Regions from separate parts of the Arthrobacter rhamnosi genome, predicted to be linked through region 3. Evidence: riboswitches for the same ligand, from Rfam matches in the RefSeq annotation. Region 3 holds a riboswitch; each other region holds the start of a gene.
The links. A riboswitch is a leader RNA that binds a small molecule or an ion and turns the genes downstream of it on or off. The one in region 3 is predicted to bind cyclic di-AMP.
Positions count from the first base shown of each region.

Region 1 (4,342 bases), on a different contig from region 3:
GTATTCGCGCGCCCACTGCGCATCCGCCCGCAGCTGCTCCATCCGCCGAAGGGCCGGGCGCGCATCGAGCTCCGGCAGGTCGATGGCATGCGAGGCCTTCATGGCCTCTAGGACCCGGGCGGCCATGAGCGTGTGTCCCGCCGTGGACATGTGCATCCGGTCGACGTCCCAGTACCTCCAGTCCTGGAACTCGCGCAGGCGCCAGTAGTCGACGATCGTGGCCTCGCGCCTGTCCGCGATCTCACGCACCCACTCGTTGTACACCGCGGTGCGCCCGCGGGTCTTGCCGAAGACGGCCGACCCCGAGGTATCGAAGCCGGTGAAGAGCACGACGTCGGCTCCCGCGTCGCGGAGCCTGCCGATGCCGTCGTCGTAGGAGGACATCAGCCGGTCGATGTCCACCCGGGGGCGCAGGATGTCGTTGGCGCCGGCGTAGAGGGTGACGAGCGTCGGCTCGAGCGCCAAAGCCGCGTCGACCTGCTCGTCGAGGATCTGGCGCATCTTCTTGCCGCGGATGGCGAGGTTCGCGTAGCCCCAGGACTCGTCGGCCAGGATGAGCTGCTCGGCCACCCGGTCGGCCCAGCCACGGACACCGTTGGGGGACCCCGGGTCCCAGTCACCCACCCCTTCGGTGAAGGAATCGCCAAGGGCCACATAACGCTGGGGAAAGGTCACCGTCAAAGATTACCCTCGGCACCGACGGCCCCCGGGATAAGCTCGACGGAGCCATCCGTTGACACCCGCACGAAGGACATCATGCCCGACGCATCCCCCGACGCGACTCCGGACGCGACTCCGGACACGGCTCCGGACACCGGATCGCGCGGCCGACGTGCCGCGCTCATCATCAATCCCATCAAGGTCACCACCGTCGACGTGCAGGGCGCTGTCCAGCGCATCTCCGCCGAGGACGGCTGGGAGGAGCCCCTGGTCATCGAGACCACCGCGGACGACCCCGGGCACGGCCAGGCACGCGAGGCCCTCGACGCCGGAGTGGACCTCGTGATCGCGGCAGGCGGGGACGGCACGGTGCGCTGCGTGGCCGAGGAACTCGCGGGGACCGGCACCATGATGGCCCTCGTCCCGCTGGGCACCGGCAACCTGCTGGCCCGCAACCTCGACATCGCCATCGACGATCCGGATGCCGCCGTCGAGGCCGCTTTCCGCGGGACCGAGCGCACCATCGACGTGGTGCACGTGACGGTGGACCGGGCGCAGGACGCGCACGTGTTCCTGGTCATGGCCGGCATCGGGTACGACGCCGCCATCATGTCGGACACGCGCGACGACCTGAAGGACAAGGTGGGCTGGCTGGCCTACGTCGACGCCGGGATCCGCAACCTGCCGGGCAGGCCGGCGCGCACCACCATCTCGGTGGACGGCGGCAGGTCCTTCGAGCGCCGCTTGCGCAGCGTGATGGGCGGCAACTGCGGCAAGATCATGGGCGGCCTCGAGATCTTCCCGGGCGCGAAGATCGACGACGGCCTGATGGACCTCATGACCCTGGCACCCCGGGGGAAGTTCGGCTGGCTCGCCGTCGCCGGGAAGCTGTTCACCCGCGGCAAGGGCAAGGACCCATCCCTGGAGTACTTCCAGTGCCGCACGGCCGAGGTCACGCTGCACGAACCGCTGGAGGTGCAGCTCGACGGCGATCCCCTCGGCAAGGCCACGCACATGGCGTTCGAGGTGAAGCCGGATTCGCTGCGCCTGCGGATGCCGCTGGGGTACAAGGACCCCGCCGTCGTCAGTGAGCCGCTGCCCTAGCAGGGGAGGATCGGCCGGCTACAGCCAGGGCTTCGGGTCGACCTTCTTGTCGTCGACCATCACCTCGAAGTGGAGGTGGCAGCCGGTGGAGTTCCCGGTGCTGCCGACCGCCCCGAGGGCTTCCCCGCGCTTCACCGTGGTGCCGGCCGGCACGTCGAGGGCGCTCAGGTGGTTGTAGGTGGTCTTCAGGCCGTCGCCGTGGTCGACCACGATGCGCTGGCCCCCGCCGTAGGCATGCCAGCCGGAGTCGACGACGGTGCCGGCATCCGCTGCCTTGACCGGCGTCCCGCAGGCGCCGGCGAAGTCCAGGCCCTCGTGGAGTTCGTCCGAGGCCCCACTCACGGGGTTGACGCGGTAGCCGAAGGTGGAGGCAACGACCGGGTTGTCCACCGGAGCCCCGAAGGCCTTGCGGTCCTGGAGCGCGGGAGTGAGTTCGGCGGAGAGGGCCCGGGCACTCGCGATGGCCGGGGCGACACCCTCCACCGCCCGACCGGCACCCTCGAGGGTGAAGGTCACCGGCGCTTCCGCAGCAGCCGTGACGGCCTGCATGCCTGCTGCAGGGGTGGCCGCCGTCGTTGCCGAGGGTGCGACGGCACCCAGCAGCAGTCCCGCCGAGGCAATGAAGAGGCCGGCCGTAGCGGCGTTTCCGCGCAGTCGCGCGAACGCCGTCGTACCTCCGGCTCTTTCGTGCCGGAGGTCGCGGCGCGTCGGCTGCGAAACCCACTGAAGGGCGCGATCGTCGGAGGCGCGATGGCGCTCGGGCAGAACGGTATGGAGCAACTGCTTACCTCTCTGGAACGCCGGCGAAGTTAGCTGTCGGATTCGAGCAAGAGTTGACTCGGCCCCTCTGCGCGGCCCTCCACCGCGGGAATGCCGCAGGCGGGGCCGGACTAGCATGGAAGGGCTTCACCCCGAGGCGGTTCAAGCCGCCGGAACGTGGGTCCTCCACCCCTGTCACAGTGTGTTCAGGCGGTCCGCTGACAGGGTTAGGCGTACGGACCTGGATCTGGAATCCAGCTTTGACTGCTTAAAACAGTAGGTCAGAGCGCACGAAGTTACAATTTCGTTATCGCATCTGGGGATAAATGTGATAAAGGTCGCCCGATACCCGACGTGGTGCAGGAAGCGGTCCGGAACGGTTCGACGGCTGGATCAGGCCAGTTCCGCGCGCCCCTTGCGCCAGTAGCCCATGAACGCGACCTGCTTCCGGTCCACGCCCACGTCCCGCACCAGGTAGCGCCGCAGCCCGCGCACGACGGCAGCCTCACCGGCGATCCACGCGTAGAAGGGCTGCGTGCCGGAGGGGCGCCCGGGATTGACCGTCGACTGCACGACGGCCGCGTCGAGCAGCTGCGGGGTCTCCCAGAGGATGGTCCCGTCGACATCGACATCCTCGGGCTCGCTTCCCCCCTGGACATCCGGGCCCGAGAGCGACACCCATCCCGGCACGCGCACCGCGTCCCGCACGGCTGCCTCCAGCAATTCGCCGTGCGGCTTCCCCGCCCGGGCCAGCCAGGTGACGGTCACCGCCGACCGCGTCGCGATCGGCTGGACGTCCTGCAGGTCCGGGACCTCGAGGAACGCGGAGCCGCTGATGTCCTCGGGGAGTGCCTCGAGGATGGCGCTGATGGCCGGTACTGCCGTCTCGTCCCCGGCGAGGAGGACGTGCTGGGCGAGGCCGGGGCTCCACTCGATGCCTCCGTACGCACCCGCCGTCCTGCACTGCGCCGCTGACGCGTTGGGGCCGATCATGCAGACCCGGTCGCCGGGCCGGGCAGCCGCGGCCCACTCCGACGCCGGGCCGCCGCGACCGTCGTCGTCGAGGTGCAGGACGAAGTCGACGTCGATCTCCGTCCGCGGGCCCCGCCGGCGCGCGGTGCGCACGGTGTAGGTGCGCATGAACCCGCGCTCCTCCGCCTCCATGCCGAGCCACAGCTGGTACCAGTTCGATGCGTTCCCGCGCTCCATGAGGCCTGCGATATCGGGGCACGGCCGGCCGGCCGACGGGATGATGACCTTGATCCGGAGGTCGAGGCTGTCCCCGGCCACCCCGAACGCCTCGAGGCACGCACCGCCGAAGGTGATGCGCCGGAAGGTGGCACCGAGGTCCTGCACGGCCGTGACGACGACGTCGAACGCCAGCACCATCGGTTCGGTGTCGGCGGCGGTACGCCGCGCGCTGCGCCGGGTCATCTCGGTCATGATGCTGCCTCCACGGGGGCCGGAACGGTGTCCTGGGGATTGGGTCGGTAGCACCGGGCCTGCTCGCCGGCGGGGGACGTCCGGGCACGGACGGGCGACGGGCCGTGGTACCTGCCGATGGGAACCACCATGGGTGTGCCGGACACGGGATCCTCGACGACCCGGCACTCCAGGTCGAACACGCCGGACACCGTCTCCTGGGTGACGACGGCGGCCGGCGGCCCCTCGGCCACGATCCGGCCGTCCCGCATGGCGATCAGGTGGTCGGCGTAGCGCGCGGCCAGGTTGAGATCGTGCAGCACCATGACGACGGTGGTGCCCGAACGCCGGTTGAGGTCGGTGATCAGGTCGAGGACCTCGATCTGGTGCGTGACGT
Region 1 covers NZ_JBTNDT010000005.1:141,037-145,378, forward strand. Annotated here, with positions in the region: gene ACX80I_RS11685 (SGNH/GDSL hydrolase family protein) at 1-675, opposite strand, end outside; gene ACX80I_RS11690 (diacylglycerol/lipid kinase family protein) at 757-1,764, shown strand; gene ACX80I_RS11695 (M23 family metallopeptidase) at 1,783-2,544, opposite strand; cyclic di-AMP (ydaO/yuaA leader) riboswitch at 2,548-2,746, opposite strand; gene ACX80I_RS11700 (siderophore-interacting protein) at 2,917-3,966, opposite strand; gene ACX80I_RS11705 (ABC transporter ATP-binding protein) at 3,963-4,342, opposite strand, start outside.
Region 1: it holds a riboswitch for cyclic di-AMP, as region 3 does, so the genes downstream of both, ACX80I_RS11695 (M23 family metallopeptidase) here and ACX80I_RS14730 (C40 family peptidase) in region 3, are expected to answer to the same signal.

Region 2 (4,342 bases), on a different contig from region 3:
CGCCACCCGTGAGGATGAACGTCGCCTCCCCCGGGGCGAGCGAGACCCCGCCCGAGTCGGCGTGGGGTGAGGGCCTGCCCCGGCTCTGGTCCTCCTCGTGGCTCACGAGCTTCCACGGCGGCTCCCCGTTGACCGCCCAGCCGTCCATCGCCGAGGACGCATAGTGCGGGATGGCCTGCAGGGCGTGGACGGGCTCGGCGAGCGTCTGGCCCAGGGCATCCGCGAGGTTCACCGTCTGGAACGGCAGCGGGCGTCCGGCTCCGTGAGCCAGGGCGCGGGCGGTCCTCCAGTCGACATCGCGGGCATCGGTGTTCTCGCTCATTCGGGGCTCGCCTCTCCCGCAGCCCGGGCGCAGAGCGCCTCGGCCACGGCCATCGCCGATCGCATCGCCAGCTGCTCGTCCGCCTGGCCGCTGCCGACGGCGAGGCCGGCGGCGTAACCGACGACGAAGGTGGTCAGGGGGGCCGCCGGGCGGACGACGCCGTGCGCCGCCTTCCCCGCCAGGCCCAGGACGGCGTCGATGTCCACGTCCGTCCCGTCGATCTCGAAGGCGGCGAGCAGTTGCTCGGTCCAGTCGTGCAGCAGCTTGTTCCGATCGTCCATGGGCCCTCCGGGCGTTGCTAGGGGACGTCGACGCCGAGCGCTCGGGCATCGTTCCAGGTGTCGACGTCGTGCGTTGTGCCCGGCGGAACCGGGACTGGTCTTGTCTTCACACTAGCAAGGAGGCTGCGCATGGACAGGTTGTCGGCGGGTCCGCGCGCGAGGACGGCGTCGATGGCGGCCGCGAGGTCGCCGCTCCGGTACAGCGCCGCCAGCGGCTGGTCACGCCCGCCGTCGACCGCGACCAGGGAGACCGGCGCTCCTGCGGCAGCCTCGGCGAGCAGCACCTCGAGAAGGACGGCGACGCGGGGCATGTCACAGGCGACGACGGCGCACCACGGCGCTCTGGGTCCTGGTCCCGCCCGGAATCCGGCGACGACCGCGGACGCCGGTCCGGCGAAAGCGGGTTCCTCCCGCACGAACACGGCCGCCGGGGGAAGCCGCCCGGCGTCGCCGGGCTCCGGTCCCACGACTGTCAGGCGTTCCGCGCGGGCGAGGGCTGCGCAGGTGCGCTGGAGCAGGGTCGCACCCGCCAGGACCAGTCCGGCCTTCGGCACGCCGCCGAGCCGGGAGGACCTGCCACCCGCGAGGACGACGGCGTCGAACCTCGGTACGTCGGGTGTCACGCAGCTGTCTCGCTGAGGAACTCGTTCCACTGCGGCGCCGGCTTCTCGAGCTCGCGGATCTGCCACTGCGGTCCCCGCGGAGGCATCGGCACGGTGCGCAGCTTCCAGCCGAGGCTGCCGAGGGTCTTGTTCCCCTTGGCGTTGTTGCACTTCAGGCAGCAGGCCACGAGGTTCTCCCAGGTGTCCCCTCCGCCCCGGGACCGCGGCAGGACGTGGTCGATGGTCGAGGCGGTCTTGCCGCAGTAGGCGCACAGGTGGTTGTCGCGACGCAGCACCCCCCGCCGCGTGGCTGTCAGGTCGTGGCGGTACGGGATCTTCACGTAGCGGTTGAGCAGGATCACCGAGGGTCTGCCGAGGATCTCGGTGGGGCCGACCACCGGTTCGCCGTCCTCCGCCACGACGCTCGCCTTCCCCGTGAGCACAAGCACCAGTGCCCGGCGGAATGTGATGACCGCAAGTGGTTCATACCCAGCATTCAGAACAAGAGTGCGCATGCGTGGCCTCATTGCTGACCTGTTCCCCGCACCGGTTGCCATCCCGGGGTACGGGAGAAGAGCTTCGGATTGACACTGCAAGGGTAAGCCGGAGACCGGCCTGCGGAGAATCCCGGCCGGGCGGGCTTGACGTACCGCGCCCGGCTCCCTCCTGCGACCGGTTAAACGCAAGGAACCGGCACAGCGTGCCGGTTCCTTGATCCTGATGCGTGCGGTGATCAGCCGCCAACGCGGATGTACACGCCACCCGAGCCGAGCTCGGCCGGTGCGATCACCGTGGTGTTGCCGTTGAATCCACCGTGGACGGCCTGGCCGCCACCGATGTAGACCGCGATGTGGGCTGCACCCATGCCGCCGTCGGCGTAGTAGATGAGGTCACCCGGGATGGCCTGGCCGGCGCTCACGGTGCGGCCCAGGGAGAGGTAGCCTGCCGGCCAGCCGTGGAAGTTGATGCCGGCAGCGGCGAGGGAGTTGCTGACGAGGCGCGTGCAGTCCTGCATGACGCCGAGCTGGCCCTTGGCAGCGGCGGCGATGGTCGCGGCGACACCGGAGGAGACTGCAGGGGCGGGAGCAGGTGCGGGAGCAGGTGCCGGGGCAGCTGCGCGAACCGGGGCGGCTGCGGGAGCCGGCGCGGGAGCGGCGACGGCCTGGACAGCAGCCACGGCCTGGACGGCGGGAGCCGGAGCAGCGGGAGCCTTCACGACGGGAGCCGGAGCGGCCGGAGCCGGAGCAGCGGGAGCCGGAGCAACAGGAGCCGGAGCGACGGGAGCCGGAGCGGCGGGGGCCTCAGCGACAGGAGCCTCGACGACAGGAGCCGGAGCTGCGGGGGCCTTGACGGCCGGGGCCTTCTTGGCGACGACCGGCTTGGCGTGGACCTTCACCGCGGTCCTGTTGAAGGACACGACGGTCTTGGACGACGCCACGACGGCCTGACGGGCCGAGGTGACGGTGATGCTGGAGGATGCGACGTCGCGCTGTGGCTGGAGATCGGCGGCGTTGGCTGCAACTCCGCTGGTCAGCACGAGGCCGGAAGCCGCGGCGATGACGGCGGCCTGGCGGCCGACCGATCCGGCGTTCGACGCTACTGCGGCGGAAAGAGCGGTCAGCGGGTTGGCGTTCTGGGGCGCGCGGTGGCGGGACAGCGAAGAGCTGGTGGACACGTTGGATTACCTCTCCCAACGCCTGCGAGGTGAGCTGTCGGATTCGGATGGGAGTCACCCGGCCGCTGCGCTAACAGCGACTTCACCCCAAGGATTTCTCGAAAGAAACCCGAAACTTGGTTCCCCCGCCTCTGCCATGCGATGGTGCGGACGGACCTCGAGCAATGGCAGAGCTAGGCGATTTGCAGGAGGGTGCCGGATCTAGAGCGAATTTGGCACGAAATGAACCGTACAACACAAATGCAGGTTATGTCACATTCTGGTCACAGAATGGTGTGTTATTGGTGACGGCGATTACGCCGCGACGGATACGAACACGTGGGACGCCACCTCGGGAGGCAGTTCCAGTGCACCCTCGACGCCGGGTACGCGCACGGAGACGTACCCTCCGACGGACTCGAGGTTCAGCTGCGCTCCCGGGCGCAGGCCGCCCTCGTCGAGCTGCGTGAGGAGTTCCGGATCCACCTGGATCGGCTCCGCCAGCCGCACGAGCGTGACCTGCTTCTCCGGCGAGTACGTGCCCATCGCGGAGAGCAGCGTGACGACGCCGTCGGTGAACAGCTCGGACTGGACGCCGCCGATGGCCTCGAGTCCCGGGATCGGGTTGCCGTAGGGGGATTCGGAGGGCTTTCCGAGCAGTTCGTAGAGCCGGCGCTCCACGCGTTCGCTCATCACGTGCTCCCAGCGGCAGGCCTCGTCGTGGACGTAGGCCCAGTCGAGCCCGATCACGTCGCTCAGGAGCCGCTCCGCGAGGCGGTGCTTCCTCATGACGCCGGTGGCCCTGCGGCGACCCAGTTCAGTCAGTTCGAGGTGCCGGTCGCCGGAGACGACCACGAGTCCGTCGCGTTCCATGCGACCGATGGTCTGGGAGACGGTCGGCCCCGAGTGACGAAGCCGCTCGGCGATGCGGGCGCGGAGGGCGACGATGTTCTCTTCCTCGAGCTCAAGGATGGTCCGCAGGTACATCTCGGTGGTGTCGATGAGGTCCGTCATGCGGTTCAGCTCCTTGGTGCGGTGAGGTCGCGCGGCTGGAATGCCTCACGCCGGTGGGGGTGCCACGGCCGGCACAGCCAGCTCCGCCCCACGCCTCCCAAGGTTAACCCATGGCGCGACGCGCCCGGCAATCAACTCCGACGACGCCACCGGCAGGCGCAGGAGGTCTCCCGCTCCGGCGTTCACAAATGGAGGGCCGACCTCCGCTGGGGCAGAATGAGGGCGATACCCGCCGCCGACACAGCTGGAGCGACCATGAACGACCTGCCCCGCATCCCCGACCACCTGCTTCCCGCGGACGGGCGTTTCGGCGCAGGCCCTTCCAAGGTCCGAAGCGGGCAGATCGACGCACTGGTGTCCGCCGGGCAGTCGCTGCTGGGCACCTCGCACCGCCAGGCTCCCGTCCGCAACCTGGTCGGCCGAGTGCGTGAGGGGCTCAGTACCTTCTTCGACGCCCCCGAGGGGTACG
Region 2 covers NZ_JBTNDT010000004.1:46,368-50,709, reverse strand. Annotated here, with positions in the region: gene ACX80I_RS09130 (molybdopterin molybdotransferase MoeA) at 1-322, opposite strand, end outside; gene ACX80I_RS09125 (DUF6457 domain-containing protein) at 319-603, opposite strand; gene mobA (molybdenum cofactor guanylyltransferase) at 621-1,226, opposite strand; gene ACX80I_RS09115 (HNH endonuclease) at 1,223-1,720, opposite strand; gene ACX80I_RS09110 (NlpC/P60 family protein) at 1,939-2,880, opposite strand; cyclic di-AMP (ydaO/yuaA leader) riboswitch at 2,886-3,063, opposite strand; gene ACX80I_RS09105 (iron-dependent transcriptional repressor DtxR) at 3,175-3,873, opposite strand; gene serC (phosphoserine transaminase) at 4,129-4,342, shown strand, end outside.
Region 2: it holds a riboswitch for cyclic di-AMP, as region 3 does, so the genes downstream of both, ACX80I_RS09110 (NlpC/P60 family protein) here and ACX80I_RS14730 (C40 family peptidase) in region 3, are expected to answer to the same signal.

Region 3 (4,342 bases):
ATGTCGCGGAGGCCATCGGGCCGATCGCGCGGCCCTCGGCCGTCGTCGTCGTTCCCGATGTGCCGAAGACGAGGTCGGGGAAGATCATGCGGCGCCTGCTCACGCAGCTCTACGAGGGCACCCCGCTCGGGGACACCACCTCGCTGCAGAACGAGGGCTGCATCCCCGGCATCCAGGACGTCCTGGCCGGCAGGCACTGACCCGCCGTCGGAACCGACCCGCGTTAAAAGGAGGAAGCGGCAGGCGCCCCGTCCAAGCACCTGCCGCTTCCCGTGTGGGGTCCGTTCCGGTACTAGCCCGCTACCCGAACGAAGGATGCTCCCGGGAGGTCCGAGAGAGGGTGCTGCATGGTGAGGTTCGAGCCGTTCATGCCGCTGCTGATGACCTGGCCACCACCGACGTAGATCGCCACGTGCCCGGCCGTGATGACGATGTCGCCGGGGGCCGGGGTCGCCACGGTGGCGCCGAACTGGAAGAACTGCGAGGGGCCGAGGTCGCCGACGGGGATGCCGGCGGCACGCAGCGCGGTCTCCACCAGGACGGTGCAGTCCTGGATCGCGCCGGCTGCGAGCTGCGCCTGCGCCGACGCCACGAGGGTACCGGCGACGCTGCTGGAGGACGCGATCGGGGTGATGTCCGCCGAAGCGAGGTACACGCTCGAGGCGGGGGCAGCGGCGGCCTGCTGGACCGGAGCGACGGCTGCGGCCTGCTGGACCGGAGCGACGGCTGCGGCCTGCTGGACCAGGGCTGCCGGTGCTGCGGCCACCGCAGCCGGTGCAGGGGCGACATCGCCGGTGGGGATGGTGATGGCGTCGCCGGGGAAGATCACCGATGCCAGGGACAGCCCGTTGGCTGCGAGGACAGCGTTCAGGTCCACGCCGTAGGCGGCGGAGATGGCGCTGAGGGTGTCGCCGGCGACGACCGTGTGGGTCGTCGCGGCGGGTGCAGCGGCCGGCGCCGCGGGTGCAGCAGCCTGCGCGACGGGTGCAGCGGTGGCAGCGGCGGCAGCGGGAACCGTCGTCGCGCCCGCGTCGGTGTACTCACCGGCGTGGGCGGTGCCGACCGCACCGAGTGCGAGGCCCGAGGTGACCGCGGCGACCGCGATCGGACGGCCGACCGCGGTGGCGGAGGCCTTCACGGCGCGGGACAGGCCCTGCAGTGCGGGGTTGCCGGCGCGGTGGCGCGCCGGGGAAGTCTTTCGTGACATGGATGTATACCTCTCCCATGCCTGCGGGGTGAGCTGTCGGGTTCGGATGGGAGTCACCCGGCCGTGCGTACTCGGGGTGGGAGCTGCAGCGACTTAACCCCAGGGATGCAGCAGGTGTGCTGCGCGTCCCGTGGAACTGTGGTTCCCCCGTCCCCGCCTCGGTGATGTACGTATCCCGTTCGGCGGCAGGGCTCGGCAATCCATCCGGGAGGGCCTCCTATGGACGGAGGCACGCGACGACGATACCCAGCGCTCACCGGGTTTGTCACATTTGTATAACGGCGCGTACCCTACGCGTCCGAACGGAAGGACCGCCAGCGGCGGAACGCGAGGACCGTGCCACCCGCACTGAGGACGAGCAGGACGCACTGCTGCAGGTAGAACCAGGCAGAAGCCGCTGTTCCCGCGCTCCCCGCGACCAGCAGGACGCTGCTCGCCACGGTGACGGTCACGACCACGCCGACCCAGAAGAGCGTGTTCCAGAGCGTGCGTTCCTGCGTGCGGCCCGCCGACCTCCAGCTATCCATTCCTCCACCCTAGGCACCCGGGCTCCCGCCCGATGACCCACGGCCGCCATTGGACGACACATTGTTTGGTTCTGCAGCCCTCCGGTGTCACACTCGACGTGACCATCCCGAGCGGCTGAGAGATCTGGCTCACTGACGCCGCAGCAACCCTGGCCACCGCTTCGTGCGGCGACATTAGGGTGCTACTGCCAGACCGATGGAGGAAACCATGAGCGTCGCAGACCTTTCCACGCCCCTCAAGTTCGCCTACTGGGTCCCCAACGTCAGTGGCGGACTGGTGGTCTCGACCATCGAGCAGCGCACCAGCTGGGACTTCGACTACAACAAGAAGCTCGCCCGCATCGCCGAGGACGCCGGGTTCGAGTACGCGCTGTCGCAGACGCGCTACGCCGCGTCCTACGGTGCGGACAAGCAGCACGAGGCGACGTCGTTCTCCCTCGCCCTGCTGGCGGCCACCGAGAAGCTGAAGGTGATCGCCGCGGTCCACCCGGGCATGTGGCACCCCGGCGTGCTCGCGAAGTACATCATCACCGCCGACCACATCTCCAACGGCCGCGCCGCCGTCAACATCGTCTCCGGCTGGCTCAAGGACGAGTTCACCAACTTCGGCCTCGAATGGCTCGAGCACGACGAGCGCTACGTCCGCACCGAGGAGTTCATCCGCGTGCTGCGCGGCCTCTGGACGGAGCAGGGCTACAGCCAGGCGGGCAAGTACTACAACATCAAGGACTTCACCCTGAGCCCGGCACCCGTCGACGTCCCCGGGCGCCCCCACCCAGAGATCTTCTTCGGCGGGAACTCGACGGCGGCCCAGGCCACGGCGGGCCGCGTCGCCGACTGGTACTTCTCCAACGGCAAGGACCTCGAGGGCTTCAAGGAGAACATCGCCGGCGTGCAGGCGTCCGCCGAGCAGGCCGGGCGGCGTCCGCGGTACGGCCTCAACGGGTTCGTCATCGCCCGCGACTCCGAGAAGGAGGCGCGCGACACCCTGCGCGAGATCGTCGAGCAGGCGCACCGCCCCGCCGTCGAGGGTTTCCGCGACGCCGTGCAGGAAGCCGGCCCCTCGACGAAGGACGGCAAGGGCATGTGGGCCGACTCCACCTTCGAGGACCTCGTGCAGTACAACGACGGCTTCAAGACGCAGCTCATCGGGACGCCGGAGCAGATCGCCGAGCGCATCGTGGAGTACAAGAAGATCGGCGTGAACCTCTTCCTCACCTGCTACCTGCACTTCCAGGAGGAAGTGGCCGCCTTCGGCACCGACATCCTGCCGATCGTGCGGGAGCTCGAGGCGGACGCGGCCCGCAGCGCGGGAGTGGACTTCGACCCCGACGGCACGCTCGCCGTCCCCAGCAAGGCAGGTGTCTGATGGCAGAACGTTCCTTCGGTTTCCGTACGCGCGCACTCCACGCCGGCGGCACACCCGACGCCACCCACGGCGCCCGGGCCGTGCCGATCTACCAGACGACGTCGTTCGTCTTCAAGGACACGAACGACGCCGCCAACCTCTTCGCGCTCCAGAAGTACGGCAACATCTACTCGCGCATCGGCAACCCGACGGTCGCGGCGTTCGAGGAGCGCATCGCGTCCCTCGAGGGCGGCATCGGCGCGGTGGCGACGGCGTCGGGCATGAGCGCCGAGTTCATCACCTTCGCGGCGCTCTGCCAGGCGGGCGACCACATCGTCGCCGCCTCGCAGCTGTACGGCGGGACGGTCACCCAGCTGGACGTCACGCTGCGCCGTTTCGGCATCGAGACCACCTTCGTCCCGGGAACGGATCCGGCGGACTACGCGGCGGCGATCCGCGAGAACACCAAGGCCGTCTACGCCGAGGTCATCGCGAACCCCTCGGGCGAGATCGCGGACCTCGCGGGCCTGGCCAAGGTGGCCCACGACGCCGGTGTGCCGTTCATCGTCGACTCCACCCTCAGCACGCCCTACCTGGTGCGACCCATCGAGCACGGCGCGGACATCGTCATCCACTCCGCCACCAAGTTCATCGGCGGGCACGGCACCACCCTCGGCGGTGTGATCGTGGAGAGCGGCCGCTTCGACTGGGGCAACGGCAAGTTCCCCATGATGACCGAGCCCGTCCCCTCCTACGGGAACATCCAGTGGTGGGGGAACTTCGGCGAGTACGGGTTCCTGACCAAGCTGCGCACCGAACAGCTCCGCGACATCGGGCCCTCGCTGTCGCCGATGTCGGCCTTCCAGCTCCTGCAGGGCGTCGAGACCCTCGCCCAGCGCCTCGACGAGCACCTCGAGAACGCGCAGGCCGTGGCCGAGTGGCTGCAGGCCGACCCCCGTGTCGAATACGTCAACTACGCGGGGCTTCCCACGCACCCGCACCACGAGCGTGCCAGGACCTACCTGCCGCAGGGCCCCGGATCCGTGTTCAGCTTCGGCATCAAGGGCGGGCGCAAGGCGGGCCAGAAGTTCATCGAATCGCTGCAGCTCGCCTCGCACCTCGCGAACGTGGGCGATTCCCGCACCCTCGTGATCCACCCGGGCTCGACGACGCACCAGCAGCTCTCCGCCGAGCAGCTCGTCGCCGCGGGTGTCCCCGAGGACCTCGTCCGCATCTCGGTGGGACTGGAGGACCTCGACG
Region 3 covers NZ_JBTNDT010000008.1:30,829-35,170, reverse strand. Annotated here, with positions in the region: gene acs (acetate--CoA ligase) at 1-200, shown strand, start outside; gene ACX80I_RS14730 (C40 family peptidase) at 293-1,207, opposite strand; cyclic di-AMP (ydaO/yuaA leader) riboswitch at 1,213-1,381, opposite strand; gene ACX80I_RS14725 (hypothetical protein) at 1,498-1,734, opposite strand; SAM riboswitch class I at 1,834-1,937, shown strand; gene sfnG (dimethylsulfone monooxygenase SfnG) at 1,931-3,103, shown strand; gene ACX80I_RS14715 (O-acetylhomoserine aminocarboxypropyltransferase/cysteine synthase family protein) at 3,103-4,342, shown strand, end outside.